Regions from separate parts of the Methylocystis hydrogenophila genome, predicted to be linked through region 2. Evidence: predicted binding sites of a transcription regulator. Region 2 holds the regulator's gene; each other region holds the start of a gene.
What was found. The regulator LexA, encoded in region 2, represses DNA repair genes until DNA is damaged. The targets are predictions, from matches to a motif close to TGTTCNNNNTGTGTTCNG.

Region 1 (10,454 bases), 1.8 Mb from region 2:
TCGCTTCGCGGCGGTTCGCGCCATTGTTTTGGCGTCAGTTCTTCGCGGCCTTCAACGACAACTTCTTGAAGAACGCCCTGGTGCTCCTGATCTTGGCGCATGCGGCCGAGAGCGGCGCGTCGCTTGTGACGCTCGCCGGCGCCGCCTTCATCGCGCCGTTCTTTCTTCTGTCGGCGATCGGCGGCGAGTTCGCCGACAAATATGACAAGGCGCGCGTCGTGCGCTGGCTCAGCGTCGCCGAGGTCGCCGTGGCGGCGTTGTCCGCGACCGGCTTTCTGTTCGCCAATATCCCGACGCTGTTTGGCGCGCTGATTCTCTTCGGCGTCACCGGCGCGCTGTTCGGCCCGGTCAAATACGGCATCCTGCCCGACCATCTGACGCGCGAGGAGCTTCCGGCGGGCAATGCGCTCGTCGAGAGCGCGACCTTTTTCGCCATTCTCAGCGGCACGGTCGCCGGCGGCATGGCGTTGCATGTCGGCGACGGGGTGATCCTCGCCGCGGGAGTCATGGGCGTCGCGGCGCTGGCTCTTGGCGCGGCGTGGCTCATTCCCTCAACCGGGCGCGCCGATCCCGATCTTGCGATAGACGCCAACGTCTTCCGCTCGACCTTCAAATTGCTGCGGCATCTGCGTGGCCAAATAGAACTGCGGCGGCTGGCCGTGGTGACGAGCCTCTTCTGGCTGTTCGGCTCCATCGCCATGTCGCTTACGCCCTCGCTCATCACCCAGACGCTGCATGGCGCGGAGATCCTCGTCAGCATCCATCTGGCGCTGTTCGCCGTCGGCATCGCCATCGGATCGGGGCTCGCCGCCTTCCTGCTCAAGGGCAAGATCGTGCTGCTGCCGACCGCCGTCGGCGCGGCGCTCGTCGCTATTGGATCCGCGGACCTCGGCCTCGCGCTGCTCCTTTCGCCGGCGCCGGAGGCGGCGCTGGGGCTGTCGCCGCAGGCCTATTTCGCTCAGCCGCTCGCCTGGCGCGCCGCGATCGATCTTTCACTGCTCGCGGTCGCCGGCGGGCTGATGATCGTTCCGTCCTTCGCCGCCATTCAGGCGCAGAGCGCGCCTCAGCAGCGCGCCCGCACCATCGCCGCGGTGAATGTGCAGAACGCCGCCTTCATGGCGCTTGGCGGCGTCGGGGTTGCGGGTCTGCAGAGCCTGGGCGTTTCTTTCGCGGCGCTGCTGATCGGCCTGGCCGTCGTCGCGCTCGTCGCGTCGATCTGGATCGTCAAGACGGTGGTCGCTTCGCCGCTGCAGGATCTGCTCTCCATCTACTTTCGCGCCTTCTACCGTCTCGAGGCGAAGGGACTGGAAAATTTCGAGACGGCGGGTCCCAATCCGATCGTCGCGCTCAACCATGTGAGCTTTCTCGACGCCGCGGCGATTTTCGCCGTCATGCCGAAGCAGCCGGTCTTCGCCATTGACCGCACGATCTCGAAGACATGGTGGGCGCAGCCGTTTCTGAGATTCATGCGCGTGATCCCGCTCGATCCAGCCAATCCGCTTGGCGCGCGCGCGCTGATCAATGCGGTCAAGGACGGGAATCCGCTTGTCATCTTCCCGGAAGGCCGGCTCACGGTCACCGGCAGTCTGATGAAGGTCTATGACGGGGCGGGGCTGATCGCGGAAAAATCCGGCGCGATGGTCGTCCCGGTGCACATCGACGGCGCCGAGGCGACGATGTTCTCGCGGCTGACGCGCGAACAGGCGCGCCGGCGCTGGTTTCCGAAATTCACCCTCACCGTGCTCGCGCCTATTCGCCTGACGGTCGACGACGCGCTGAAAGGCAAGGCGCGGCGAATGGCGGCCGGCGCGGCGCTGTATCAGATCATGTCGGATCTCGTCTTTCGCGCGACGAACGTCGATCGCACGCTTTTTGAAGCCGTCGTTGAAGCCGCGCGCACGCACGGGCTGTCGCGCGTCGCTCTCGAAGACCCGATCGCCGGCAAGCTCAGCTATCGCAGGCTGCTGATCGGGACGCGCGCGCTCGCCGGCAAGATTGCGCGCATCGGGAGGCCGGGCGACGCGATCGGACTGATGCTGCCGAACGCCAATGGCGCGGGGATCGCGTTCCTCGCGGTCATTTCGGCCGGCCGCGCGCCGGCGATGATCAATTTCACCGCCGGCGCCGCCAATATTCTGGCGGGCTGCGAGGCGGCGCAGGCGAGAACGATTCTGACGTCGCGCGGCTTCGTCGAGAAGGCCAAGCTCGACAAGCTTGTCGCCGCGCTCGAAGAGAAGGTCGCGCTCGTCTATCTCGAAGACATGCGCGCGAGCATCTCTCTTGCAGATAAGTTCGACGCGTTGCGACGCTTCCGCAAGCCCGTCGCCCCGCGCAAGGCCGACGAGATGGCGGCGATCCTTTTCACCTCGGGTTCGGAAGGCGCGCCGAAGGGCGTCGCCTTGTCGCATCGAAACATGCTCGCCAACGCCGCGCAGGCCGCCGCGCGCATCGACTTCGGACGCACGGACAAGGTCTTCAACGTGCTGCCGATGTTCCATTCCTTCGGTCTGACGGTCGGCTTCACGCTGCCGCTGATCTCCGGCGTTCCGATCTATCTTTATCCCTCGCCGTTGCACTATCGCATCGTGCCGGAGCTCGTTTACGGCTCAAACGCCACGATTCTGTTCGGGACCGACACTTTTCTCGCCGGTTACGCGCGCCCGGCGCACGCCTATGACTTCCGGTCGATCCGTTATGTGGTCGCCGGCGCCGAGCCGGTGAAGCAATCGACGCGCGATCTGTGGATGGAGAAGTTCGGCGTCCGCATCCTTGAAGGCTATGGCGTGACGGAAGCCTCGCCGGTACTCGCGCTCAACACGCCGATGTTCAACAGATTCGGCGCGGTCGGACGGCTGATGCCGGGCGTCGAACATCGGCTCGAGACGGTTCCGGGCGTGGAGGACGGCGGAAGGCTCTTGGTGCGCGGTCCCAATGTGATGATGGGCTATCTCAAGATCGATAAGCCCGGCGTGGTGCAGCCGCCGGAGAACGGCTGGCATGATACGGGCGATATCGTCACGATCGACGCGCAGGGCTATGTGACGATAAAGGGGCGCGCCAAGCGCTTCGCCAAAGTCGGCGGCGAGATGGTGTCGCTCGCGGCGATCGAACAACTGGCGGCGGAACTCTGGCCCGACGCGCTGTCGGCGGCGGCGACCGAGATCGATCCGCGCAAGGGCGAGAGAATCACTCTCATCACGCAGCAGAAGGACGCGACGCGCGCCGATTTCCAGGCCTACGCCAAATCGAAGGGCGCGTCCGACCTGATGATTCCGGCGGAGATCATGATCGTCGAGCAGGTGCCGCTTCTAGGCTCCGGCAAGCTCGATTTCGCGGCGGTGACGAAAATGGTGCGCGAGCGCGGGCGCTATATTCTGTCCAATCCGCGCCTGCCCAATGGTCTGCACGGGCGCATCGACGGCAACGCCGCCGCGTCCGCGTGAAATTCCGGGAATTTAACTTCCAATCGTGCTGCGATCCTTTTCGAGACGCCGCCATTCGGCGGCTCCTCAGGATGAGGACCGCTTATCCAACATGTCGTTTGCTTCATCCAAGACGCCAGAACCCCAAGGCCCCTCATCCTGAGGAGGCCTCGAAGAGGCCGTCTCGAAGGACGAGGGGCCGCTGGCGTTACAGCATTCGTGGAGCGCTGACCAAGCCCGAAGCTCGGGCGGCCGGCGAGTGTGGTCCAGCAGGACTTTGGCCGAGCGCCTGCAAAGGCAGGCGCAGCGCCACGCCATGCGCCCGCCGCCAATCTCTCAAGCTCTTGATTAATACATCTGCGCTTGCTTTATCGCGGCGCAATATCTTTCTCGGGAGCTGCGCCTCATGTCGACTTGGCCAAACTACGGCAAAATCACCGGTCCGATCGTGCTGATCGGCTTCGGCTCCATCGGCCGAGGCATTTTGCCGCTGATCGAGCGCCATTTCGATTTCGACAAATCGCGCGTCACCGTCATCGACCCGGTCGATACGCATCGCCGTCTGCTCGACGAGCGCGGCATCGCTTTTCTCAAAACCAGGCTGACGCCGGAGAACTACCGCGACGTCCTGACCCCGCTGCTGACCAAGGGCGGCGGCCAGGGCTTTATCGTCAATCTCTCGGTCGACGTATCCTCGCTCGCGATCATCAAGCTCGCGCGCGAATTGAACGCGCTGTGCGTCGACACGGTGGTCGAGCCATGGCCGGGCTTCTACTTCGACAAGACCATGTCCAATGAAGCGCGCACCAATTATGCGCTGCGCGAGACGGTGCTCGATGAGCGTCGCAAAAACCCCGGCGGATCGACGGCGGTTTCCTGCGTCGGCGCCAATCCCGGCATGGTGTCCTGGTTCGTCAAGCAGGCGCTCGTCAATATCGCCCGCGACACGGGCGCCTTCGACAAGGAGCCGGAAACGCGCGCCGAATGGGGCGCGCTCGCCCAAAAGCTCGGGGTCAAGGGCGTCCATATCGCCGAACGCGACACCCAGCGCGCGCGCGACCCCAAGCCGCGCAACGTCTTCGTCAACACCTGGTCGGTCGAAGGCTTCGTCTCCGAGGGCCTGCAGCCCGCCGAACTCGGCTGGGGCACGCATGAAAAATCCTTGCCCGACATCGGCCGCACGCATCCGGCCGGCTGCGGCGCGGCGATCTATCTGTTGTCGCCCGGCGCCAATACGCGCGTGCGCTCATGGTGCCCGACGCCCGGCGCGCAATATGGCTTCCTCGTCACCCACAATGAGTCGATCTCGATCGCGGACTATCTCACGCTGCGCGACGAGAAGGGACAGGCGATCTATCGTCCGACCTGTCACTACGCCTATCATCCCGCCGACGACGCGGTGCTGTCCCTGCACGAGATGTTCGGCGCCGCCGGCAAGATGCAGGAGAGCTGGAAGATTCTCGACGAACACGAAATCGTTGATGGAATCGATGAACTCGGCGTGCTGCTCTACGGCCACGCCAAGAACGCCTATTGGTACGGATCGCAGCTCTCGGTCGAGGAGACCCGCGATCTTGCGCCCTATCAGAACGCCACGGGCCTTCAGGTGTCCTCCGCCGCGCTCGCCGGCATGGTCTGGGCGCTGGAGAATCCGCAGGCGGGAATCGTCGAGGCCGACGAAGTCGACTACAAGCGCTGCCTCGAGGTGCAGCTGCCCTATCTCGGCCCGGTGAAGGGCTATTACACGGATTGGACGCCGCTCGAGGGGCGTCCCGGGCTGTTTCCGGAAGACATCGACGAAAGCGATCCGTGGCAGTTCAGGAATATATTGGTGCGCTAAGGCGACGTCCCACCGCCCTGCGACGCCATAATCAACTGAACGATGGGCTGTGATTCCCGACGTTCGCAAAGCGGGCGTTCGGGAGTCCATCATCCAGACTTTTTGGATGTTGCTCTGGATCCCCGATCGCGCTTGCGCACGTCGGGGATGACGCGCTCGGCGAACGGCTCGACGACCGCTCGCAAGGGCCGCTTTTTGCAGTAGTGTTTCAATTGAATATCATCTGACTTACGACGCGTCGGACTTACAAAATGGCCTTCACCGTAAGAAGATTGTCGTGCGTTTGCGGTCGCGTTCAATGCGAAGCCATCGGCGCGCCGATCTTGAGCGGCGTTTGCTATTGTCTCGATTGTCAGGACGGCGGCCGGCGGATCGAAGCGCTACCGAACGCCGCACGCATCCGCGATCCAGATGGCGGCACGCCATATCTCACCTATCGCGATGACCGATTCCAGGTCTTGTCGGGCGAGAACCTCTTGGTGGATTACAGGCTCAAACCTCGATCCCCAACGCGCAGGGTCGTCGCGTCCTGCTGTAACTCAGGCATGTTTTTGAAGTTCGATCCAGGGTTTTGGGTTTCCACCTATCGATCCCGTCAGGGCGATCCGCCGCCCATCGAGATGCGGACCAAGACACAACATCGAAGGTCCGAGACCGAACTGCCGAGCGACGCCCCCAGCTATCGAGGATTTCCCCTGAGGCTTTTCGCGAGGTTGATCGCGGCGCGCGCCGCGATGCTCTTTGGTCGATGACCCGTTCTTCGCCATAAAACCGCGAGACTCAGTCTCGGGTCAGCCGGCCCAGGGCCGTTCAACGCCTCGCCGCCCTTCGTCCGATCGCCTGCGCATTTATGGGACTCGGCCTTGCGCGCCGGAAATGTTCTCTATATGTTCTAGCTCAGCGTCAGTTCTAAGCGGTCGCCGCAGCGACGCTCGACGCGACGCTGGGCAGAGGTTGCGAACATGGGTGCGGCTCAGGCATCGACAAAGATAAAGGGCGCGCCGCAGCCGATCGACGCTGCGGCCCTCGTCGACGCCGATCGCCGGCGCGGACGCGGCGCGCTGTCGAAGCGCAGTGGCCGTTTCGAAAAGGAGACTCGCGAGGAGGCCGACGACGGCTGGGGCTCGCTCGAGAGCCTGCAGGCGCTCAAGACCAATTTCCACATCGAGAAGCCGCGCACGATCATCACCAGAAATGATTCGCCGGACATTTCTTTCGATCGCTCGATCAATCCCTATCGCGGCTGCGAGCATGGCTGCGTCTATTGCTTCGCGCGGCCGACGCACGCCTATATGGGCTTCTCGCCCGGCCTCGATTTCGAAACCGAGATCTTTGTAAAGGAAGGCGCGGCGCAGCTTCTCGAACGTGAGTTGTCAGCGCCGGGCTATGCGCCGAAGACAATCGCCATCGGCACCAACACCGATCCCTATCAGCCCGCCGAGAAGAGCCATCGAATCATGCGTTCGATTCTCGAAGTGCTGGCGCGGGCCAATCATCCGGTCGGCGTCGTGACGAAATCCGCGCTCGTCCTGCGCGACCTCGATCTGCTTGCGCCCATGGCGGCCAAGGGTCTCGCGAAGGTCGCGATCTCGGTGACGACGCTCGACCGCAAGCTCGCGCGCCTCATGGAGCCGCGCGCCGCGACGCCCGAATTGCGGCTTGAGGCCATCGAAAAGCTCAGCGCCGCCGGCGTGCCGACGGCGGTGATGACGGCGCCGATCATTCCCGCCATCAATGACGACGAGATCGAGCGGATCTTGACGCGGGCGCACGCCGCCGGCGCGCGCGAGGCCGGCTATGTGCTGCTGCGCCTGCCGCTCGAATTGCGCGACCTCTTCACCGAATGGCTGGCGACGCATTTTCCCGACAGAGCGCGCCGGGCCCTCGCGCTCATGCGCTCGACGCGCGACGGCAAGCTCTACGAAGCGTCCTTCGGGACCCGCATGAAAGGCGAGGGGCCCTACGCCTGGATGATCGGCCGGCGTTTTGAACTCGCGGCCGGCCGGCTCGGCTTTGCGCAGAAAACAAGATTGCGTACCGATCTTTTCGAACCGCCCCGCCGCTCGCCGCAGCAGCTCAGCCTTTTCTGAGCCGATCTTGGGCTCGTCTCCCGCGAGCCTATCGCGCGCGCGGGGCCGAGAATTCTTTGGACGCCGCCGCAAGCGCCGTCTTTCCGGTTGCCAGCCGCCCGCCCGCCGCGCTTTATTCGCTGCGCGGTTCCGCGCTGACGCCGCTGTCGCGCGGGACCCTTAGCGATCCGCCCGGGGGAGCGTTTGTGACGGCCAAGGGGCCCCATTTTCGGTTGGAGGCGCAGCTGCGCCGAAAGGGCGTCTGGCCGATCGCCGGCGTCGACGAGGTTGGACGCGGGCCGCTCGCGGGTCCGGTGGCGGCGGCGGCGGTGATTCTCGATCCCGAACGACGGCCGCGGGGGCTCGATGATTCGAAGGCGTTGAACCAGGCGCAGCGTGAAGAAGCGTTTGAGCGGATCATGGCCAGCGCGCTCGCCGTGAGCGTCGCCTTCGTCGCCCCCGCCGAGATCGACCGCATCAATATCCGCCGGGCGTCGCTCGCGGCGATGGCGCGGGCCGTCGCCGGCCTTTCCCAGACGCCGGCCTATCTTCTCATCGACGGCAACGACCGGCCGCCCGTCAACTGTCCCTGCCAGCTGATCGTCAAGGGCGATGCGACGGCGCTCAGCATCGCCGCCGCCTCGATCGTCGCCAAGGTCGCGCGCGACGCCATGATGCGCCGCCTCGCCGTCCATTATCCGCACTATGGGTTTGAGACCAATGTCGGCTACGCCGTCCAGCGTCACTTGGACGCGCTGGCGCTGCACGGCGCGAGCCCGGCGCACCGCGTCAGCTTCGCGCCCGTGCGGGAGGCGTGAGGCCTTCGTCAACCATTCGCTAACCTTTTTATTTCTTTGAGACTTCCGTTCGAAAAAGAGACGTTGGCGTTTCGTCGATCTAAACGCCCCCTTTACCTCCCTCCTTCACTATCCCGCATGTTGGTTGCGTTGATGGTGTTCAGTTCATGCGTAGCGCGCGCGTCGGGGCGGCTCGCCTCAAAGCCCGAAATCAGGTCACGCGTATCGGGCGCACAAATGAAGGGCCGCTCCGCGCGTCGGCGCGCAACGAAATCCTCAGCGGCGACTGCGTCGCATCGATGGAGCGACTGGCGCAGGAGAGCGTCGACCTCGTCTTCGCCGATCCGCCCTATAATCTCCAGCTCGCCAATCGTCTGCATCGCCCGGATCAAAGTCTCGTCGACGCGGTCGACAACGACTGGGACAAATTCGCGAATTTCGCCGCCTATGACGCCTTCACGCGCGATTGGCTCGCGCAGGCGCGCCGGGTGATGAAGCCGACGGCGACGATTTTCGTGATCGGCTCCTACCACAATATTTTTCGCGTCGGCGCGATCATGCAGGATCTCGGGTTCTGGATCCTGAACGACATCGTCTGGCGCAAGAACAATCCGATGCCGAACTTTCGCGGCCGGCGCTTCACCAACGCCCATGAGACGATGATCTGGGCGGCGCGCGACCAGAGCGCCAAGAACTACACCTTCAATTACGAGGCGCTGAAGGCGGCGAACGAGGACTGCCAGATGCGGTCGGACTGGCTGCTGCCGATCTGCGGCGGGACCGAACGTCTCAAGGATGGCGCCGGCCGCAAGACCCATCCGACGCAAAAGCCGGAAGCGCTGCTCGCGCGCGTCATTCTCGCCGCCTCGAGCCCGGGCGATCTGGTGCTCGATCCCTTCTTTGGCACGGGAACGACCGGCGCCGTCGCCAAGCGTTTGGGGCGCGACTGGCTCGGCATCGAACGCGACGGCGACTATCGAGCCGCGGCGCGGGCGCGAATCGCGGCGATCGAACCCTTGCCGCCTGAAGCGGTCGCGACGGCCCCGTCGAAGCGCTCGGAGCCGCGCATCGCCTTCGCGAGCCTCGTCGAAGCGGGGCTCATCGCGCCGGGCGCGACGCTCGTCGACGCCAGGCGGCGCCATCGCGCGGTGGTGCGCGCCGACGGCGCGCTGTCGCTTTCGGGCTTCGTCGGCTCTATCCATAAGACCGGGGCGCTGGCGCAGGGCCTGCCAGCCTGCAACGGCTGGACCTTCTGGCATTACGAAGAAAAGGGCCGGCTGACGCCGATCGACGATCTGCGGGCTGAGGCGCGCGCGCGGCTCAAAGTGGCGGCGGAGTAGCGCTTGTCATTCCCGCGAAAGCGGGAATCCATAGCGGGCGCCGCCTATAGATTCCCGATCGCGCTGCGCGCGTCGGGAACGACATTCGCGTTATGCGAGGAAGCCTGCGTAGAACCCCACGAGCAGCACGATTCCGATGAAGGCGCGGTAGAAGACGAAGGGCCAGGCGGAGAAGCGTTCGAGAATCCGCAACAGGCCCCAGATCGCGACAAAGGCTGAAAGCGAGGCGACGAAGAGCCCCAGCGTCAGCACCGCCCAGCCGTGGAAATCGAGCTGCGCCTTGTGCAGCTCCCATAATTCCTTCAGGCCTGCGAGGGCGATCGCCGGAAGGCCGAGCAGGAAGGAAAAGCGCGCCGCTTCTTCGCGCTTGAGGTCGAGGAACAGCGCCGCGGTCAGCGTCGAGCCCGAGCGCGAGACGCCCGGAATGAGCGCGCCGACCTGGGCGAAGCCGACGATCATCGCGTCCTTCAGGCTGACATGTTCAAGCGTGCGCTTGTGATTGCAGTAGAGTTCGGCGATGGCGAGCAGCGCCGCCATGACGATGCAGGAAACGCCGATCACCGGCAGCGTGCGCAAGGGCGAGCCGCAGGTGTTGAGCGTATGCGACAGCGCGAGGCCGGCGATGCCGATCGGCACGGTCGCGAGCGCGATCCAGACGACGAAACGGAAGGTCCAGTCGTTGAAGTCGCGCCGCACGAGGGCGCGAAGGGAGCCCTCGGCGAGCGCGCGGATGTCGCTCCAGAAATAGCTGACGACGGCGGCGAGCGCCGCGAGCTGCATCGCCGCGGAGAAGGCGGAGCCGGGGTCCTTCCAGCCGAGAAGCGCCGGCACGATGCGCATATGCGCCGTCGAGGAGATCGGCAGAAGCTCGGTGATGCCCTGCACCACGCCAAGGACGGCGACTTTCATATAGCCGAGATCGACAAAACCGGTGTCGAGCCCATTCGTGCAAGCGGTCGCCATAGAGGCCCTCGTCTCTTTTGTCG
Region 2 (10,454 bases):
AGCCCGGCGACCGCTTGCGACTCGACGTGGCGAGCCGCCTCGATCTGCTGCGGAGCGACGTCAGCCATGGCTATGTGCATTTCGACATGCCGGGGCCGCCCTATTTCGCGCGCAACACGCTGCATTACGGGCCGGATGCTTATCTTGCCGTGTCCGAGGCGCCGGCGGCGTGAGAGCCGTGTTCACAACCGCAAATCATGACTTCGGCTTCCTCGACAACAGCCATAGCGCCGAGATGAAAAATCCCTTCGTAAGCGGGAGCAGGAGCAACACGAGCGCGATCGTCAGCGGCACAACGATCAGCATCTCGACGGCGCAGGCGTAGCGTCCGCTGCTCTCCAAGATAAAGAGAAGCGGCACGACGAGAATCGTCACGACGCCGACGGTCAGCCACGCCGGCCCGTCATCCGCATCGAGGCCCGCAAAGCCTTCCCCGCAATGGGCGCAAGAATCGCGCGGCTTGAGGTAGCTCGCGAACAGCTTGCCTACGCCGCAGTTCGGGCATTTTCGCCTAAGTCCGCGAAACAATGATCTGCCCGGCGATGGGTCGCGCTTCATTGACGGCTAAACCGAATGACGGGGATCGCCGCGCGATGTGCGCGCAATCGCGTCGCGAGTCCATCTAATGTGGATCTCGCTCCTGATTTGACGGGATAGGTTCTTGTCGCGCCGCAGGCAACCGCCCGCTGGCGCGTGGCGGGCCAAGGCGATGCAAGACAAGGGGCGCGGTCGGCGCTAGGCTCTTTCCCATATTTGTGCGGGACCGGGCATTCTTGAACGACATTTCGCGCACGGCTGAACGGGAGGAACGCGGCCGCGATCTTTCATCGCGCCTCTTTCCGCTGCGCGCCCGAGGCATAGCGGGAGCTCTCCTCGCGTCGCTGGAGCAGGAGCGGGCGCTGCGCCGTCCGTTTCTGTGGCTGGTCGTCGCGTCGGGCGGCGGCGTCGTGCTCTATTTCTCGGCTGAGCGCGAACCTTCGCTGGCGCTCTGCCTTTGCGAGCTCGCCGCCTTTGCCGTCCTGGCCGGGCTTACGCGCCGCCATGCGCGGGCCCATGCGCTTTTCCTGACGCTTGCTTTCGTCGCCCTCGGCTTTGCGTCCGGCGCCTGGCGGACGGCGCGCGTCGCCGCGCCGATCGTTCCACGGGTTGGCGTCGGCGAACTGACGGGCTTCGTCGAGGAGGTGGATCTGCGCCGCGCCGGCGCGCGTTTCATTCTGCGCGTCGCGAGCGCCGAAGGCTATCCGGACGACGTCGTTCCCGCCCGCGTGCGGCTGACGACGCGCGGCGAGCCCAATTTTTCGGCCGGCGACTTCATCGCCTTCAAGGCGCGGTTGATGCCGCCGGCGCGGGCGGCGCTCCCCGGCGGCTATGATTTCGCGCGGGACGCGTTTTTTGCGCGCATCGGCGCGGTCGGCAACGCGCTCGGACGCATCGAGACGATGCCGCCGCCCGAACCGGCGCCATTCTCGCTGCGTTTCTTCGCGCATGTCGATCGCATGCGAAACGCCTTGGCGATGCGGGTCTATCGAATCATCGACGGCGACGCGGGCGCGATCGCCGCCGCCATGGTGACCGGCAAGCGCGACCTGCTGTCGGAAGATGCGAAAAATCTCATTCGCCGGGCGGGCATATTTCACATCATCACCATTTCCGGCGTTCAGATGACGCTTGTCGCGGGCATCTTCTTCGTCGGCTTTCGGCGCTTGATGGCGATGTCGCAAACGCTTGCGCTGAATTATCCGATCAAAAAATGGGCGGCGGCGCTCGCCATGCTCGGCGCCATTCTCTACGACATCGGCACGGGCTCGCGCGTCGGCACCGAGCGCGCGCTTGTGATGACGCTCATCATGCTTGCGGCGGTTCTCTTCGATCGTCCGTCGCTGTCGATGCGCAATCTGGCGCTTGCCGCGCTCTTCATCATCGCTTTCGAGCCGGAGGCGTTGCTGGGGGCAAGCTTTCAGCTCTCTTTCGCGGCGGTGGCTGCCTTGATCGCGGTGTACGAATGGCGTGGCGAATATCTCGCGAAACGCCGCATCGACGATCGCGCGCCGCGCGGGCGATGGGCAGCGTTTCGTGAAAGCGTCGTCGAGCGCCTGCTGCAAGGACCCGGGGCGGCGATTTTCGCAACGCTCTGCGCGACCTCGGCGACCGCTTCATTCATGGCGAATGATTTTCACGAGCTGAGCCCCTATGTGCTGATCGGCAATCCGCTGACGCTGGCGATCATTGAATTTTTCGCCGTTCCCTGCGCGCTCGTCGGCGCCGCGCTTTACCCCTTGGGCCTCGACGGCTTCATCTGGCGCTATCTGAACCTGGGCATCGACCTCGTGACCTATCTCGCCGGGCTGATCGCGAGCGCGCCCGGCGCGAGTCTGCCGGTTGCGGCTTTTGCGCCCTGGGCGATCCTTTTCCTTTCGCTTGCGGTCCTGTCGCTCGTGTTGTGGCGCACTTGGGCGTGGCGCGCGCTCGCCATTCCGCTCGCCGTGATCGGGCTGATGGGCGCGAGGAGCGGCGCGCCCTTTGATCTGGCCGTGCCGGCGACCGGAGAATCGGCGGCGCTGCGTCTTCCGTCCGGTCAGCTCGCCGTCATGGGGCAAAAGCCGAGCGCTTTCGCCGCGGAACAATGGTTGCGGGCGGACGGCGACTCGCGCCCGTCCGCGGACGCGAGGAGCGGCGTCGCTTGCGACGACGCGGGTTGCGTGGCGAAGGCCGTCAATGGCCGCTTAGTCGCGCTCGTCGCCGGGCGCGGCGGCTTTTTCGAAGACTGCGCGCGCGCCGCCGTCATTGTGACGCCGCTCTATGCGCCATTGGGCTGCGCGGCGGAGATCGTGATCGATCGCCAGCGACTGTCCGAAACAGGGGCGGTGGCTTTGAGGTTCAAGGCGGATCGCGTCGAATGGACGACCGCGCGCGCGATCGACGAGGATCGCCCATGGTCCCCCGCGCCCCGCAATCGCCGGGCGTCCGGATTTGCCGCGCCGCTGAGCGATGACGAGCGCAGCGCGGAAGAGGCGCGAGCGATGGAGCCGCTGGAGTAGGGCGGAGCAATTCACGCGTCATCGCGAGGAGCGTAGCGACGAAGCAATCAAGGGGCTGTTAAAGCGCTGGATGGCTTCGCTTCGCTCGCAATGACGGCATTGCCACGAAACTAATACTTCCGCAGCAGGCTCACAAGCCTGCCCTGAATGCGGACGCGATCGGGGCCGAAGATGCGCGTCTCATAGGCGGGGTTGGCCGCCTCCAACGCGATCGAGGCGCCGCGCTTGCGCAGGCGCTTCAGCGTCGCTTCCTCGTCGTCGATCAGCGCCACGACGATGTCGCCGGTGTCGGCGCTGTCCTGCTTGCGGATGACGACCGTATCGCCGTCGAGGATTCCCGCTTCGATCATCGAATCGCCGCGCACTTCGAGCGCGAAGTGCTCGCCGCTCATCAGCAGGTCGGGCGGCAAATTGATCGTGTGGCTGCGGTTCTGGATGGCGGAGATCGGCGTGCCGGCGGCGATGCGTCCCATGACCGGAACGGCGACCTGATGGTCGCCTTCGTCCTCGAAACGTTCGCTGAGCGGCCGCACGCGCCCGAGATTTCCCTCGATGACGGACGGCGAGAACTTGCCGCTGCGCCCGCCGGCGACCCGTGGCGTGGACGATTCGGGCAGACGCAGAACTTCGAGCGCGCGGGCGCGATTGGGCAGGCGGCGGATGAAGCCGCGTTCCTCGAGCGCGAGGATCAGCCGATGAATCCCCGACTTCGACCGCAGGTCGAGCGCGTCCTTCATCTCGTCGAAGGACGGCGGCACGCCCGACTCCTTCAGACGTTCATGGATGAAGCGCAATAGATCATTTTGTTTTTTGGTCAGCATCGCCGCACCGCCCCGCAAGCCGAATCGTTGATTTTGGCTGAGCCGCAGCTTCTGGCTCGATAACCTAAACAAATCATGAACAGAACGATATCGGTTCTTACTGCGTTCCGCAAGTCATATGTTCACGCTTTGGTTAAGCCATCATTCGTGACGAACTATGTTCGCCCCGCCTGTCCCGTGCTAGACGGGCCGACCCAAAGCCAAGGAATTCGCGTCGCTCATGTCTCAGGTCGTCACTCGCTTCGCTCCGTCGCCCACCGGCTTTCTGCACATCGGCGGGGCGCGCACGGCGCTGTTCAACTGGCTTTACGCCAAGAAGCACGGCGGTCGGATGATGCTGCGTATCGAAGACACCGACCGCGAGCGCTCCACGCAAGCGGCGATCGAGGCCATCATCGACGGCCTGCAGTGGCTTGGCCTCGAATGGGACGGCGACATCGTCTACCAGTCCGCGCGCGCGGCGCGCCATGCGGAAGTCGCCGAAGCGCTGCTGGCGCAGGGACGCGCCTATCGCTGCTACGCCACGGCGCAGGAGCTCGAGGAGATGCGCGAGAAGGCCAAGGCCGAAAAGCGCCCCTGGCGTTACGACGGCCGCTGGCGCGATCGCGATCCCTCCGAGGCGCCCGCCGGCGCGCCCTATGTCGTGCGCATCAAGGCGCCCCAGGACGGCGAGACGATCGTCGACGACGCCGTGCAGGGACGCGTCGTCTTCCAGAACAAGGATCTTGACGATTTCATTCTGCTGCGCTCGGACGGCGCGCCGACCTATATGCTCGCGGTCGTCGCCGACGATCACGACATGGGCGTGACGCAGATCATTCGCGGCGACGATCATCTCACCAATGCGGCGCGACAGACACACATCTATCAGGCGATGGGCTGGACGGCGCCCGCCTTCGCGCATATTCCGCTGATTCACGGACCGGACGGCGCCAAGCTTTCGAAGCGCCATGGCGCGCTCGGCGTCGACGCCTACCGCGCGATGGGCTATCTGCCGGCCGCGCTGCGCAACTATCTCGTTCGGTTGGGGTGGTCGCAGGGCGACAAGGAGTTCTTCACGACGCCGGAGATGATCGAGTCGTTCGATCTTGCGCAGGTGCATCGCTCGCCGGCGCGGTTCGATTTCGCCAAGCTCGAAAATATGAACGGCCATTATCTGCGCGACAGCGATGATGACGCGCTGTTCGACTTGCTCGTCGCGACGCTTCCCTATCTCGAAGGCGGCGGCGCCATCGCGCAGGCGCTCACCGATAGAACGCGCGCGCAGTTGCGCGCCGCCTTGCCGGGACTGAAGGCGCGCGCCAAGACCTTGAACGAACTTCTCGACGGCGCGGGCTTTCTCTTCGCGAAGCGTCCGCTGTCGCTCGATGCAAAGGCGGCGCAGCTGCTTTCGGCGGAAGCGCGCGGGCGGCTGGCGACGCTCGTCGAGAAACTTGCGGATCTGCCGAACTGGACGGCCGCGACGACGGAAGCGGTCGTGCGCGATCTTGCGACGGCGCTTGGCGTCAAACTGGGCGATCTCGCACAGCCTTTGCGCGCCGCGCTCACCGGCCGCGCGACGTCGCCCGGCATATTCGACGTGCTGGAAATTCTGGGGCGCGAGGAAAGTCTTGCGCGAATTTCCGACCAGGCCGCCGTCGGGTAAGCCGTCGCGTCGCTGCGGCGTTGGCGCGCGTAAAAATCGCTGACGCGATTTTCGGCGCCGCGCCGTTTTCCGCGCCAGCGCGGAACATGTCATCGACGCGCGATACGCGTGGCGCGCTTGACAGCCTTTGCGGTTGATATAGCTTTTTGCACCGCACAACAAACCGAATGCGACGCATCGGCGTGCGCGTGAACGCGACGACATCGCGAATGTGACGCAATTCATGCATAGCGTTCGCGCGCGTCGCGCCGCGAACCGGCTCGTTGCGAGCGCGGGGCGGTCGAGAGGGGAGCGGGTATGCCGGAGAAGAATGCTATCTTCACAGTCGGCGACGGGTCGGTCGATTTGCCGATCAAGGATGGCACGCTGGGGCCGTCCGTTGCGGACATCCGCAATCTCTACGCCGAAACCGGCATGTTCACCTTCGATCCCGGATTCACCGCGACCGCGTCATGCGAATCGAAGATCACCTTTATCGACGGCGAAGCCGGCGTTCTGCTCTATCGCGGCTATCCGATTCAACAGCTCGCCGAACATGGCGACTTTCTCGAAACCTGCTACCTGCTGCTCTACGGCGAATTGCCGTCGGCCGCCGAGAAGGCGAATTTCGACTATCGGATCACGCGCCACACAATGGTGCATGAGCAGATGGCGCGGTTCTTCCAGGGGTTCCGCCGCGACGCGCATCCGATGGCGGTGATGGTCGCCTCCGTGGGCGCGCTCTCCGCCTTCTATCACGACTCGACCAACATCGCCGATCCCACCCAGCGCATGGTGGCCTCGACGCGCATGATCGCGAAGATCCCGACGCTCGCGGCGATGGCCTATAAATATTCGATCGGCCAGCCGTTCGTTTATCCAAAGAACGATCTCGACTACACGTCGAACTTCCTGCGCATGTGTTTCGCCGTTCCTTGCGAGGAATATAAGGTCAATCCGGTGCTGTCGCGCGCGCTTGACCGGATCTTCATCCTGCACGCCGATCACGAGCAGAATGCATCGACGTCGACCGTCCGTCTGTCCGGCTCGTCCGGGGCGAATCCTTTCGCCTGCATCGCGGCGGGCATCGCCTCGCTGTGGGGGCCGGCGCATGGCGGCGCCAATGAAGCGGTGCTGAAAATGCTCGCCGAAATCGGCACTCCGGACCGCATTCCGCAGTTCATCGCGCGCGCCAAGGACAAGAATGATCCGTTTCGGCTCATGGGCTTTGGCCATCGCGTCTATAAGAACTATGATCCGCGCGCCAAGATCATGCAGCGCACGACGCGCGAAGTTTTGAACGAACTCGGCGTCAAGGACGATCTGCTCGACGTCGCGCTGGAGCTCGAGCGCATCGCGCTGCACGATGATTATTTCATCGAGAAACAACTCTATCCCAACATCGACTTCTATTCCGGCATCACGCTCAAGGCGATGAACTTCCCCACGGCGATGTTCACCGTGTTGTTCGCGGTCGCGCGCACCGTCGGTTGGATCGCGCAATGGAAGGAGATGATCGAGGACCAGGGTTCCCGCATCGGTCGTCCGCGCCAGCTCTATACGGGCGAGAAACAGCGCGACTACGTGCCGATGTCGAAGCGGTGATGACGCGCGCCGGGCTCCGGTAGGCGCATCGTCTTCATTCCCGTTCGGCGCAGAATCGTTCCGAGCGGTCTTCACCTTTGGTTTGCAGCGCGACATGTTCTCACCAGCGTCTCTTGAAGCGACGCGACGTGATGCTATAGGTCGGCGGACCCGGAGCGCCCTTGTCGCAATTGTCCGATCTGCTGTTCGAAACGCGCATCGCCACCGAGAGCGTCGCTGACTTTCTCGCCGGCGGGCGCCTGCGGCTTGGCGTCACCGGCCTGTCGCGCGCCGGCAAAACGGTCTTCATCACCGCGCTCGTGCACCATTTGACGCGGGCGATCGCGGCGCGCCCGGACAAGGGCGGCGACAGCAAGACTCAGCTCCCGGTGTTTCGCGCGCTCGCCGAAGGTCGCATTACGTCGGCGCATCTCGATCCGCAGCCAGATTACAGCGTCCCGCGCTTCGCCTATGAGGAGCATCTCGCGGCGCTCACCGGGCTGGACCGGCGCTGGCCGCAATCGACGCGGCGGATTTCCGAACTGCGGGTGACGCTGGAATATCGCTCGAAGGGCTGGTCGCTGCGCAAGGGCTTCGGCCAGGGTCCGACGCGACTCGACATCGACATCGTCGATTATCCCGGCGAATGGCTGCTTGATCTGCCGCTCCTTGGCAAGTCCTACGCGCAATGGTCTCGCGAGACGCTCGACGCGGCGAGCGCCTCCGCCCGGGCGATGATCGCGAGCGAGTGGCGGGGCCTGACCGCGCAGACGGACGTCAAATCGCGCTACGATGAAGAAACCGCGCAGAAACTGGCGCAGACCTTCACCCAATATCTGCGTCTGGCGCGCTCCGAGCGTTTCGCCCTGTCCAGCCTGCCGCCGGGTCGGTTTCTGATGCCGGGCGATCTCGAAGGATCGCCGGCGCTGACATTCGCGCCGTTTCCCGTGTCGGAGAGCGAGGAATTGCCCTATCGCAGCCTTGGGCGCGAAATGGAGCGCCGATACGAGGCCTATAAGTCGCAGGTCGTGCGGCCGTTCTTTCGGGATCATTTCGCGCGGCTCGATCGGCAGATCGTGCTCGTCGACGCGCTTGCGGCGCTCAATTCGGGTCCAGAGGCGGTGCGCGATCTGGAGACGGCGCTGACAGACGTGCTCATGGCGTTTCGCACCGGCCGCGCCAATCTGTTCTCCACGATCTTTCGCCCGAAGATCGACCGCATACTCTTCGCGGCGACGAAGGCCGACCATCTGCATCACACGAGCCATGACCGGCTGGAAGCGATCCTGCGTCACCTGACCGCCCGCGCCATAGAGCGCGCTGAGGGGGTAGGCGCCTCGATCGACGTAATCGCGCTCGCCGCCGTTCGGGCGACGCGCGAAGCGATGGTGCGGCATGAGGGCGAAAAACTGTCGGCCATCGTCGGCACGCCGGTCGCCGGGGAGCGCATTGGCCACGAGACTTTCGACGGCGTGGCGGAAGGCGCGATTTTCCCCGGCGAGTTGCCGGCGGATCCGCGCGACGTGTTTAAAGGCGAAGCGCTGGCCGTTTCCGATGAAGAGGCGGACTTCCGCTTTCTCAAGTTCAGGCCGCCGGCCGCGATATTGGGCGCCGACCAGAAGCCGCTGCCGTTGCCGCATATCAGGCTCGATCGCGCGATGGAGTTTCTTTTCGGCGACCGATTGAGCTGACGTCGTCCGCGGCGAAGTCCGCGCTACCTATCGCAGGCAAGATTAGACATCTGAATTGAGGGAGCTTCATATGGAAGGTCATGTCTATAAGGTTGTCGAGCTTGTCGGGTCTTCGCCGGACAGCGTCGAGGACGCCGTGAGCGCCGCGCTCAAGCGCGCCGGCGAAACCTTGCGCAACTTGCGTTGGTTCGAAGTCGTCCAGATTCGCGGCAACATCAATAAGGGTGCGGTCGCCGATTATCAGGTGGTGCTGAAAGTCGGCTTCACGCTCGATCGCGAGGACGAGACCATCGGGTGAAGCGGAAGCCGCGATGGGCTTCCGCTTCACGGCGTTAGAGCAGGTTCCGGAAAGGCTGACAGACTTTTTCGATGAAAACTGCTCCACCATTTCGACATTGAGCGATTCCGTATCGATCACATGATCGCCATGTGATCGGGACGCGCTCTAGGACATGAGCCGACCGGCGGCTTCTGGGCTTGGCGCATGGGCGGCGTTCGACCAGAGGCGCGCGCCTGCGCTGAACATTTGCTGCGCGTCGGAGAACAGGCGGCGCGAGTCCTCCGTCGTCATCTCGATATGTTTGCTCGTCCAATCCTTTAGAACCGTCGTGGTCTCGGATATGGACCGCGACGCCGTGAGCTTCGAGGCAAGTTCCGCCGTCAACGCCGCTTCCTGCTGCATACGCTCCATCAGGACGCGGTTGGCGTCCTGCAGACAGTCCCAGATCTCGGTGCGCGCTTCGGCGAAATCTTCCAGCCGCCGCCGTCCGTCCGCAGCACCTTCGGCCGCCGCTTCGGCGGGCCGCGCGCTTTCGTTGCGCCGCTCTTCCTGCTGGGTCATGTCGCGTCTCTCCCTCGTCGCTTGAAACGCCAGCGCCCCCGGGGCCACTATATAAGACCACCTGAGGGAATGTCTGTGACGATCGTTCTGCGCGCATTGCCGCAGCTTGAGGGTTCCTCCGACCCCAACGGCTCGACAAAGCGCCGCCTTTCGGTTATGGACCGGGACTCAACTAGAACAGCGTTCCGAAACGCTCGTCGGCCCCAAGGCTAAGACGAAACGGCAGGAGTTTTCGTTATGAACATTATCGAGCAGCTCGAGGCGGAACATGCCGCCAAGCTTATCGAAGGCAAGAAAATCCCCGAGTTTCGGCCGGGAGATACGGTGATCGTGAACGTCAAGGTGAAGGAAGGCGAGCGCGCGCGCATCCAGGCTTATGAAGGCGTCGTCATTTCGCGCCAGGGCGGCGGGCTGAACGAGAGCTTCACTGTCCGCAAGATTTCCTATGGCGAGGGCGTCGAGCGCGTCTTCCCGATCCATGGGCCGCTGATCGACTCGATCAAGCTCGTCCGCCGCGGCAAGGTGCGCCGCGCCAAGCTCTATTATCTGCGCGACCGCCGCGGCAAGTCCGCCCGCATCGCCGAGCGCATCGACACCAAGCCGAAGGCGGCCGCAGGCAAATAACCACGGTTTTCGGAGAATGCCGCCGTCCGCAGCCGCCCGGTTTCGGGCGGCTTTTTTTAGGTCTCCAGCGGCGCGTTAAGGATCCAGCGGTGGCCGAACGGGTCGCGCAGGGAGGCGTAGCGCGTCCCCCAGAAAGAATTGGTCGGGGCCGTCTCGACTTTGCCGCCGAGCTTGGCGGCGCGCGCGCAGACGTCGTCGACGTCCTGCGCCTTGTCATATTCAAGGCTGATC
Region 3 (10,454 bases), 990 kb from region 2:
TCGGTTCGAACGCCATCGGCACGCTCAACCTCGTGATCGGCGACGGCTCCAACGCCTTCGGCACGATCAACGGCGTGTTTGGCGACGGCTCCAGCGCGTTCGGCTCCAAGAACCTCATCATCGGCGACAAGTCGACCAGCGTCGGCAACACCAACGGCGTGTTCGGCGACAGCTCCAGCGCGTTCGGCTCCAAGAACCTGATCGTCGGCGACAAGTCGACCAGCGTTGGCGCCGCCAACGCGGTCTTCGGCGACAGCTCCAGCGCCTTCGGCTCCAAGAACCTCATCGTCGGCGACAAGTCGACCAGCGTCGGCGCCGCCAACGCGGTCTTCGGCGACGGCTCCAGCGCCTTCGGCTCCAAGAACCTGATCGTCGGCGACAAGTCGACCAGCGTCGGCAACACCAATGCGGTCTTCGGCGACAACTCCAGCGCATTCGGCACGGTGAACGGCGTTTTCGGAGACAATTCCGCGGCCATTGGCGCATTTAACTTCGTGGGTGGCGACGGCTCGCACGCCATCGGCACGCTGAACGGCGTTCTCGGCGATGGGTCGAACGCCATCGGCACGATCAACGGCGTCATCGGCGACGGCTCGAACGCGGTCGGCACCATCAACGGCGTCATCGGCGACGGCTCCAACGCCTTCGGCACCATCAACGGCGTCATTGGCGACGGCTCCACCGCGACCGGCTCGAAGAACCTCGTGATCGGAGACAAGTCGACCAGCGTGGGCACCACCAACGCGGTCTTCGGCGATGGCTCCACCGCGACCGGCTCCAAGAACCTGATCGTCGGCGACAAGTCCACCAGCGTCGGCAACACCAACGCGGTCTTCGGCGACAACTCCAACGCCTTTGGCACCGTCAATGGCGTGTTCGGCGACAACTCCAGCGCCTTCGGCGCGGTCAATGGCGTGTCCGGCGACGGCTCGACCGCGACCGGCTCCAAGAACCTCGTGCTCGGCGACAAGTCCACGGCGGTCGGCAACGGCAACTTCGTGGCTGCCGACAAGGCCCAAGCCTTCGGCTCTGGCAATCTGGTCACCGGCGACAAGGGCACCGCGGTCGGCACGGGCAACTCGGCGACCGGCGACAATTCTTTCGCCGGGGGTGTTGGCTCGAAGGCGACAGGTCAAAACGGCATTGCTCTAGGTAACGGGGCTACGGCCGGACCCGGCGCCAACGCGATCGCGATCGGCACGGGCGCGCAAGCACAAGGCTCCGTTGCGATCGGCGCCGGCGCTCTGGCGAACAAGGGTGGCACGGCGGTCGGTGACGGTTCTTCCGCCTGGGGCTTCTTCGGGGATTCGAAGAACTCCGCATTTGGCAATGGCGCTCAGGCCGGCACAAAAGCGGCTCCGAGCTTCCGTTCGACGGCGCTCGGTACCAACGCTAAGGCCAACCTCGCCGTCAATTCAACGGCGGTTGGCACGGACTCGAACGCTAGCGGCAGCTTTGGCTCGTCCGCGGTCGGAACGGGTGCGACAGCGACCGGCAGCTTCCTTTCGACGGCATCTGGCACGCTGGCTAACGCCAACGGCAGCTTTGGCTCTTCTGCGCTGGGTTCGGGCGCTACGTCCGTCGGCAGCGTCGGCTCGGTGTCGGTTGGCCTAGGCGCCAACACAAACGGAACCGTCGCCTCGACGGCGGTTGGGGCCGGAGCGAACGCCAATGGCTTCAACGGCTCAACGGCTTTGGGCGCTGGCGCGACCAACACCGCGAACAACCAGATCATGCTCGGCACGGCGGCCAACACCTACCAGGCGCCTGGCATCACATCCGCCGCGAGCTTGGCCTCGCAGGTTGGCGTGACCAAGTTCACCACCACGGACGCCCAGGGTCATCTCGCGACTTCGGCGTTCGGTCCGCAGGACATCCAAGGTCTGCAGGCTGGCGTCCTTGGCCTGGCGCAAAGCGTGTATGACCTCGGAAGAGGGGTGCAACGTGGTTACGAGGGCACGGCGGTCGCCGTCGCGCTCGGCGGCGCCAGCTACCTGCCGGACAACAAGTTCTTCTCGGTCACCGGCAACTTCGGCACCTTCCGCGGCCAGTACGCCCTCGCCGCTCAGGGGCAACTGCGCTTGAACGAATGGGCGGTGGTCAATGCCGGCATCGGCGCGGGCCTCAAATACGGCGGCGTCGCCGGACGTGCGGGCCTGACCCTGGCTTGGTGATCCATGATCGTAAAGATCAAGCACATAATGCTCGCGGCCCTGGTGGCCGCGAGTTTTTTTCCGACGATGGCTTCGGCGCAGTCGCCTAAGTCTCAGCCTGCGCGGCCGGCGCAGCCGCCCAGGCCCGCCGATATCGACAAGAACGGGGTTCTGATTCTCGTCCGCTCGACTCTGCTTGCGCTCGATCAGGCCAACAAGACCGGCAATTATACGGTGCTGCGCGACCTCGGAGCCCCGGGCTTCCAGACGAACACGGCCGCGCGGCTGGCGGAAATCTTCGCTTATCAGCGCACCCAAAATCTCGACCTGTCGGGCGTCGCCGTCCTGGAGCCGCAGCTCAGCATGCTGCCGCAGATAGAGTCGACTGGAATGATGCACATGGCGGGGTTTTTCCCGTCCGTGCCGACGCAGATTCGCTTCGAACTGCTTTATGCGCCTGTCCAGAGCCAGTGGAAGCTGTTCGGCCTCTCGGTTTCGCTGGGATCTTCGGCGCCGGTGGCGCCGAGCGACGCGCCGGCCCCGAGCGCCGCAGCGCAGCCAAAAGGCGGGACGGGACTTCGCCCGTCCGGGACAAAGCAGCCCTGACGGCGACGGACGGGCGCCGGCAAAGCGCGGGACGGTTCGCCGTCCCGGCTTTTCGGTGAGCTTAGTTTGGCCAGCAGCGGCGGCCGTAGGGACCGAGATGGAAGCCGGGCGGGCAGGGCCTTCCAAAGCGGTAGCCGCCCCATTGTCCGCCCCACCGACACCCGCCATAGGGACCGCGATGGCCGTAAGGCCCGCAACCGCCATAGACTTGCACGATCGGCGCGCCCGCCGTCTCACTCGGCGCGACCGGCATCGCCGCGTCGGCCGGCGCGGCCAGAGCCGCCGCGAAAATCATCGCGAGACCCGTTCTCAACTTCATCTGCAATCTCCTTCAATCGGCCTGTGTGCGGCTCCTCGCGCCGCGCGCGCAGAATATCTGCGCGCAAACCGAAACCTGGCAATTGCAATTTCCGATCTAGGTTAGTGCCGGCGCGGCTGTGTTCATATAATGTTCTTGCGCCGAGATCGCGCGCCAGTTAAGCTGTCGACAATTGCCGAAAGGAATTTCTCGGGAGCGCGCGATGGCGGTGAGGGTGGCGACGGTCGCGTTCGAAGGCGTCGAGGCCCGTCCCGTCGACGTCCAAGTGCAGATTTCGAGCGGCGCGGTCGTCTTCAATGTCGTCGGCCTCGCCGACAAGGCCGTCGCCGAGTCGCGCGAGCGGGTGCGCGCGGCGCTGATCGCTTCCGGTCTGGCGCTGCCGGCGAAAAGAATCACCGTCAATCTCGCTCCCGCCGACATGCCCAAAGAGGGAAGCCACTATGACGTGCCGATCGCGCTTGGGGTCATGGCGGCCATTGGAGCCATTCCCTCCGACGCGCTCGAAGGATTCGTCGTGCTTGGCGAACTTGCGCTCGACGGAACGCTGACGCCGACGGCGGGGGTCCTGCCGGCGGCGGTGGCGGCCAACGCGCGCGGATTGGGACTGATCTGTCCGAGCCAATGCGGGCCGGAAGCGGCGTGGGCGTCGAGCGATATGGAGGTGATCGCGCCGCGCTCGCTCATCCAGCTGGTCAATCACGTCAAGGGCGCGCAGGTTCTGGCCCGGCCTCAGCCGGCGGTCCGCCGGCTCGCCGACGATCAGCCCGACCTTTCCGACATCAAGGGACAGGAGAGCGCCAAGCGCGCGCTCGAAATCGCCGCCGCCGGCGGCCACAATCTTCTGATGAGCGGCCCTCCGGGGGCGGGAAAATCGATGCTCGCCGCGCGGCTGCCGTCGATCCTGCCGCCGCTGACGCCGCGGGAATTGCTGGAAGTCTCGATGGTGCATTCGGTGGCGGGGCAGATCGCCGGAGGCGAACTGACCGACCGGCGGCCCTTTCGCGCGCCTCACCATTCCGCCTCGATGCCGGCGCTGGTCGGCGGCGGGACCCATGCGCGGCCGGGCGAGATTTCGCTCGCGCATCACGGGGTGCTCTTTCTCGACGAACTGCCCGAGTTTCAGCCTCAGGTCCTCGACAGTCTCCGCCAGCCGCTCGAGACGGGCGAGGTGGCGGTGTCGCGCGCCAATCATCGCGCCGTCTACCCGGCGCGCTTTCAGCTAGTCGCGGCGATGAATCCCTGCCGTTGCGGTCATGCGATGGATCCGGGCTACGCCTGCAAGCGCCAACCCAATGAACGCTGCGTCGCGCAATATCAGGCGCGGCTTTCGGGGCCGCTGCTCGACCGTTTCGATGTGCAGATCGAGGTGCCGGCGGTGACCGCCGCCGATCTCGTGTTGCCGCCGCCAAGCGAGGGGTCGCGGCAGGTCGCGGCGCGCGTCGCGCGGGCCAGAGAGATTCAGCGCGCACGCTACGATGCGCTCTCGCTGCCAAGGGTCGCCGCCAACGCCGCCGCGCCCGCGGCGGTGATCGAGCGCGTGGCGCGTCTCGACGCCGGCGGCACGGCGCTGATTCGGGACGCCTCCGAGCGCTTCGGCCTCACCGCCAGAGGGTTTCACAGGGTCTTGAAGCTCGCGCGCACCATCGCCGATCTCGACGGCGCTGAGTCCGTCGGCCGACCGCATCTTGCCGAAGCGCTTTCCTATCGCGCGGGGCTTGCGTCGGGGCGCCTTGCGGCCTGATATGGGCGCATGTCTTTAAACCATATTGTGATTTTGCTTGCGGCGCAGCTCGCCATTCTGCTGCTGGCGGCGTCCATTTTCATTGCGCTGCGCAGACGCGGCCGCGCGCAGGTCGAGGCCGAATTCGAATCGCTGCGCGACGAAATCTGGGAGCTGCGCGCCGCCGCCGCGGCGCGCGACAGAGCGGAAGCCGCCAGTCTCGCCAAGTCGCGCTTTCTCGCGGCGGTCAGCCACGAATTCCGCACGCCGCTCAACGGCGTCATGGGCCTGGCGCAGCTTCTCGCGATGACCAGGCTCACCGCCGAACAGGCGAGCTATGTCGAAGCGATCGGCGATTCCAGCCGTTCGCTCTCGCAGCTGATCGACGACATTCTGGATTTCTCCAAGATCGAAGCCGGCAAATTCGAGCTGCGTCACGAAGCCTTCGCGCTCGCGCCGTTCGTCGAAAGCGTGGTCGAATTGCTGGCGCCGCGCGCGATGGCGAAAGGGCTGGAGCTTGCCAGCGTCATCTCGCCGGACACGCCGCGCGAAATCGTGAGCGATCCGGCGCGACTTCGGCAGGTGCTTGTCAATCTCATCGGCAATGCGGTGAAATTCACCGAGCGCGGCGGCGTGGGCGTGCGCGTCGCGCGAGACGGCGCGCGGCTGCGCTTCGAGGTGCGCGACTCCGGGCCGGGCGTTCCAGAGGTGGCGCGCGAGGCGATCTTCGAGGAATTCGAGCAGGCCGATCCTTCCGAGAACCACCCGCAGGCGGGCACAGGGCTCGGCCTCGCCATCTCTCGCCGTCTCGTCGCCAGGATGGGCGGCGCCCTGGCGCTCGTCAATTCATCGGATACGGGCGCGGTTTTCGCCTTCACGCTTCCGGCGCCGCCGTTCAGCGAAGACAGGGCGCCGGCGCCGCTTTCCGGGCTTGAAACGCTGATCGTCGCGCAGAGCGTCTTTGAAGCGCCCTATCTCGCCGAGACCTTGCGGTTCGCCGGAGCCAAAGCGGAGATCGTCGCGGCCGGGGATGCGCCGTCCGCGCTGCAAATGCGGCGCGAGAAACCCTTCGACGCCGTCATCGTCGACTGCGCGCTGGGCCCGCACATGACCGCGCAATTGGCGAAAGTCGCTCGCGACGCGCAGGCGGGACGACTGTTTCTGCTCTTCTCGCCCATCGAACGGCGCGCCTTCGGCGAAGACGCCTTGTGCGACTTCGACGGATGGCTCGTTAAGCCGGTGCGGGTCGCCTCGCTGATCGCCCGTCTGTCGCCAGAGCGCGCCAAGGCGCCGGCGCCTGACGACGACGCGCCGCCGCAGGCGCTCGCCGGGGTGAACGCGCTGATCGCCGAAGACAATGAGATCAACGCGCTCATCCTCACGCGTCACCTCGCGAAGCTTGGCGCGACGGTGACTCGGGCGGAAAGCGGCGCGCTTGCGCTCGCGCGCGCCCGCGAAGCGATCGAGGGCGTGGGCGCGCCCTATGACGTGATCGTCATGGATCTTTTCATGCCGGATTTCGACGGACGCGAGGCGAGCCTCCGCATTCGCGAGGCGGAGGCGCGGGCAGGCGCGCCGCGCACGCCCATATTGGTGCTCACGGCCAGCGCGCGCGAGGAAGACGAACGCGCCGCCCGCGCCGCCGGAGTCGACGCTTTTCTCACTAAGCCGGTGGAGTTCGCGTCGCTCGCGGCGACGATCGAAGAGCTGAGACTGGCGCCGCGCCGCAGCGGCGCTTCCTCTTAGAGCGCTTCCCGATCACATGGAATCATGTGATTGATAAGGAATCGCTCAAAAGCAATACCTTGGAGCAGGTTCTCATCGAAAAAGTCTGTCAACATTTTCGGAACCTGCTCTTATCCGCCCTGCGGCGCGATGACGCCGAACCGCCCCGATTGATAGTCGGCGAAGGCCTGACGCAATTCTTCCTGTGAATTCATCACGAACGGGCCTTGTTGCGCCACGGGCTCGTCGATCGGTTCGCCGCTCATGAGAATCAGCTTCACGTCAGTGTTGGCTTCGAAGGCGATGTCGCCGCCTTCCTCCTCGAACACGACCACATCCGTCGCGCGCGCGATCCTCTCGCCATTGGCTTCGACCGTTCCTTCAAGAACCGCCGCAAGCGCCGTATGGCCTTCGGGAAGCGTGAATCGGGCGCGCTTTCCAGCGTCGATCCGCACGTCCCAAAGATCGATCGGGGTCGCCGTTTGCGCCGGTCCGCGATGGCCATCGAATTCGCCGGCGATGACGCGGACGATTCCGGCGTCATCCGGCAGATCGACGCGCGGAATGTCCTTGTCGAGGAGGGTCTGGTAGCGCGGCGGGCTCATCTTCTCGCGCGCCGGCAGATTGACCCAAAGCTGCACGACCTCGAAGCGTCCGCCCGACTTGCCGAAGCTTTCGGAATGATACTCCTCATGGACGACGCCCGAGGCCGCGCGCATCCATTGCACGTCGCCGGGACCGATCAGTCCGCCGGCGCCGGTCGAGTCGCGATGCGCGAGTTCGCCGTCCAGGACGATCGTCACCGTCTCGAAGCCGCGATGCGGATGGGCGCCGACGCCGCGCCGCTTGGCGGTCGGTGGAAAATCGAATGGCCCCGCGTAGTCGAACAGCAAAAAGGGGCTCACCGGCGCGCCATGTTCGTGATGCGAGAACAGCGAGCGTACTGGAAAGCCGTCGCCGACCCAGTGCATGGAGTCCGGGGCGGGGTAAACGTCGATAATCCTTCTCATGACGTAGGCTCCTCTGCCGCCTATGTGGGCGGCGTCGGGCGAATTGCAAATTGGCGGTTCTTGACGGATCGGACCGCAAAATCCACAAGTCGCCGGACGGGGCGGCGACGTCGGCAGGCAAGGACGGTTAAATGGACTGGATCATCCTTTTTATCGGCAGCATCTGCGAAGTCGGCTGGCTCATCGGGATGAAATATGCGCAAGGATTCACGCGGCTCTGGCCGTCGCTCATTATGGTTTTCTTCATGGCGGCGAGCGTCGGATGCCTGGGCCTGGCGGTGAAAACGATTCCCGCCGGCACGGCCTATGCGGTGTGGACCGGCGCAAGCATCGCGGCGGCGACCCTGGTGGGCGTTTTCCTGTTCAACGAACCGACCACCGTGCTGCGGCTGGGATCGATCGGCCTCATTCTCTTGGGCATCGTCGGCCTGCGGCTTGGCGGCGTCGACCTGAAATAGAGATTGCCCGGCGCTCCTTGTCAGAAGCGTCGGGCGAAAGAAGCTTGAATCAAAAATAGCTTTCGAGCGTTCCGCGCCGGCGCACGTCGAGCGTCGCGCAATGGAAGGCGCCGCCGAACGCCGCATAGTGCAGGAAAGAGCAGGGGATCGGCTCGTAGCCCCATTTCTCCATCTGCCGCATCATGTTGGTGTGATGCGGGTCGACGATGACGCGCTTCTCGTCGATCATCAGAATGTTCATGCTGAGCCATTTGCCGCACATCGAGGTGATCGCGAGAATGCGGTCGTTGATCGGATCGGGCTCCGGCGCGACGAGAACGTCCCACTTCTTCAAAATGTCGGGCAGCTCATCCGGATTGATATATTCCGGATTGATCAGCAGCCGGCCCGGCCCCAGCGGCAGGATCGTCGTGTCGATATGCATCGGGTTGGGGCAGCGGCTCTTGATCTCGTGGATGCGATAGCCCTCGCCAAGATGGCGGCGCAGCCAGTCGATGCCCATGGCGTTCGTCACATTGGAGCGCGTGACGAAAATATCGCGGCCGCAGCGGAAGAAATCGGCGGCGTCGAACACCGGCTCGAACTCGGTGAGAATATAGCGGAGCGGCTCGCCTTTCTCGGGCAATTTGAAGTTGGGATCGAACAACTCGTCGGTGAGCTGCGGCTTGGGCGCCGACGTCCAGCGCGCGCCGCGCTTAAAATAGTCCTTCAGGATTGGCCGATAGCTGTGCGTCTCGAAATAGCGGCAGGGCCAGGCCATCGGCGTTTCGAGAATCTCGTCGCCGAAGACGAGCATGGAATCGCGCGGGCAGGAATTGCAGAAGCCGCGCGACGACCAATAGGGCGTCGAAAACTTCGCCTTGTGGTTGAAGGGCTCCGGCCGCGTCACCGTGACGCCGAGCGATTCGAGCACCTTGATGAAATTGTCGAGCTCTTCCTGGGCGGGCTCGATCATGAATTTCGGAAAGCGGAAGCCCGCGGCGAGCGATTGGGCGCGCGCGGCCATGCCGGGAATGTTGCAGGTGACGACCGGATGGTCGGAAGGAATCGTCGAGCCTTCGAGGCGGCCGACGATGATCTCTTCCAGTGGATCCCACTCATTGTGGGAGTTGACCGGACAGTCCGCGGCAATCGCGGCCCCTATAGATGCATGCATATTCATAATGCGCCCCGGATCGTTTCCAGCGAGTGACATCTAGCGCTTTCCGATTGTTCTTCAATCTTATGAAAAACGGCGTTATTTCTTGGTTTAACGTCGCGCTGCTTGGTCTTCCTCGCCTTGTTGTCGACTCACGCCTTCTTGGCCGTCGGACTATGTCGCCAAGAGGCGGGGCCGTCTACTCCGGGCGCTCCCCAGGGCGTGCGCGGACTTGCGTTTCCCCCGGCGTTGGGCAATAAACCGCGCTCTACAGAACCGCCCGGCCAGTGATGGGCTGCCGTGGCGGTTCTTTCGCTCGCGCGAACACGCGTCGTTCGGACCAATTTCCTGCGGCGCAAACAACAGGGCCCAGAGCCCGGGAGAGCAAAATGCCCAAACTGAAGACGAAATCCGGCGCGAAAAAGCGCTTCAAGATCACCGGCACCGGGAAAGTGGTCTACGCCCAGCAGGGCAAGCGCCACGGCATGATCAAGCGGACCAACAAGCAGATCAGAAACCTGCGCGGCACGAATGTGCTGTTCAAGACTGACGGCGACAACGTCAAGAAATACTTCCTGCCGAACGGCTGATCTGCAGAACCGCACTTTTTCGCAAAGGAGTTCGTCATGGCTCGCGTCAAACGCGGCGTCACCGCCCACGCCAAACACAAGAAGACCCTCAAGGCCGCCAAAGGCTTCTACGGCCGCCGCAAGAACACGATCCGCGCCGCCAAGGCCGCCGTCGACCGCTCGATGCAATATGCGACGCGCGACCGCAAGGCGAAGAAGCGCGTGTTCCGCGCGCTGTGGATCCAACGGCTCAACGCCGCCGTGCGCGAGCACGGGCTGACCTATTCGCGATTCATCGACGGGCTCGCCAAGGGCGGGATCGAAGTCGACCGCAAGGTTTTGTCGGATCTCGCCATCCACCAGCCGGAAGCCTTCGCGGCGATCGTGGCGCAGGCCAAATCGGCGTTGCCGCAGGCCGCCTGAGAGCTAGAGGGTTTCCCGATCACATGGAATCATGTGATCGATAAGGAATCGCTCAAATCAAAACGTTGGAGCAGGTTCTCATCGATTCGGAACCTGCTCGATATCGCGAACACATTCGAGCCTCCCGCGGCCCGCGGGAGGCTTTTTTTGTTTTCTATTCTTTGGCCGCCGGATCGCCGGGGCTTTTCATCTCGCCCGCCCACGAGTTTTGAAAGCGTCCGCCGCCGGCCGATTTGGCTCCCGAGGCATAGGCGCGCTCTGCCATTCGGCGGGCGTTGACGGCGCGGGCCAGCGTGTCGGCCGATCCATCACGAACTGATTGATCGCGCAAAT

Region 1: a site for LexA is predicted at 6,140-6,157, ahead of BN69_RS09780 (PA0069 family radical SAM protein). Genes of this name have one in related genera too.
Region 3: a site for LexA is predicted at 3,198-3,215, ahead of BN69_RS04905 (YifB family Mg chelatase-like AAA ATPase). Genes of this name have one in related genera too.

What each region holds. Positions count from the first base shown of each region.
Region 1 is NC_018485.1:2,023,354-2,033,807, reverse strand. Features, by position in the region: gene BN69_RS09795 (acyl-[ACP]--phospholipid O-acyltransferase) at 1-3,443, shown strand, start outside; gene BN69_RS09790 (homospermidine synthase) at 3,829-5,262, shown strand; gene BN69_RS09780 (PA0069 family radical SAM protein) at 6,225-7,352, shown strand; gene BN69_RS09775 (ribonuclease HII) at 7,409-8,149, shown strand; gene BN69_RS09770 (site-specific DNA-methyltransferase) at 8,296-9,468, shown strand; gene uppP (undecaprenyl-diphosphatase UppP) at 9,559-10,431, opposite strand.
Region 2 is NC_018485.1:37,703-48,156, forward strand. Features, by position in the region: gene BN69_RS00195 (CocE/NonD family hydrolase) at 1-173, shown strand, start outside; gene BN69_RS00200 (DUF983 domain-containing protein) at 196-558, opposite strand; gene BN69_RS00205 (ComEC/Rec2 family competence protein) at 774-3,038, shown strand; gene lexA (transcriptional repressor LexA) at 3,149-3,859, opposite strand; gene gltX (glutamate--tRNA ligase) at 4,080-5,504, shown strand; gene BN69_RS00220 (citrate synthase) at 5,802-7,088, shown strand; gene BN69_RS00225 (YcjX family GTP-binding protein) at 7,250-8,758, shown strand; gene BN69_RS00230 (dodecin) at 8,829-9,056, shown strand; gene BN69_RS00235 (hypothetical protein) at 9,204-9,599, opposite strand; gene rplS (50S ribosomal protein L19) at 9,837-10,223, shown strand; gene BN69_RS00245 (VOC family protein) at 10,280-10,454, opposite strand, start outside.
Region 3 is NC_018485.1:1,028,126-1,038,579, reverse strand. Features, by position in the region: gene BN69_RS04920 (beta strand repeat-containing protein) at 1-2,174, shown strand, start outside; gene BN69_RS04915 (hypothetical protein) at 2,178-2,759, shown strand; gene BN69_RS04910 (GCG_CRPN prefix-to-repeats domain-containing protein) at 2,821-3,078, opposite strand; gene BN69_RS04905 (YifB family Mg chelatase-like AAA ATPase) at 3,281-4,819, shown strand; gene BN69_RS04900 (ATP-binding protein) at 4,829-6,544, shown strand; gene BN69_RS04895 (pirin family protein) at 6,655-7,533, opposite strand; gene BN69_RS04890 (DMT family transporter) at 7,665-7,991, shown strand; gene BN69_RS04885 (amidinotransferase) at 8,041-9,153, opposite strand; gene rpmI (50S ribosomal protein L35) at 9,519-9,719, shown strand; gene rplT (50S ribosomal protein L20) at 9,756-10,121, shown strand; gene BN69_RS18360 (hypothetical protein) at 10,308-10,454, opposite strand, start outside.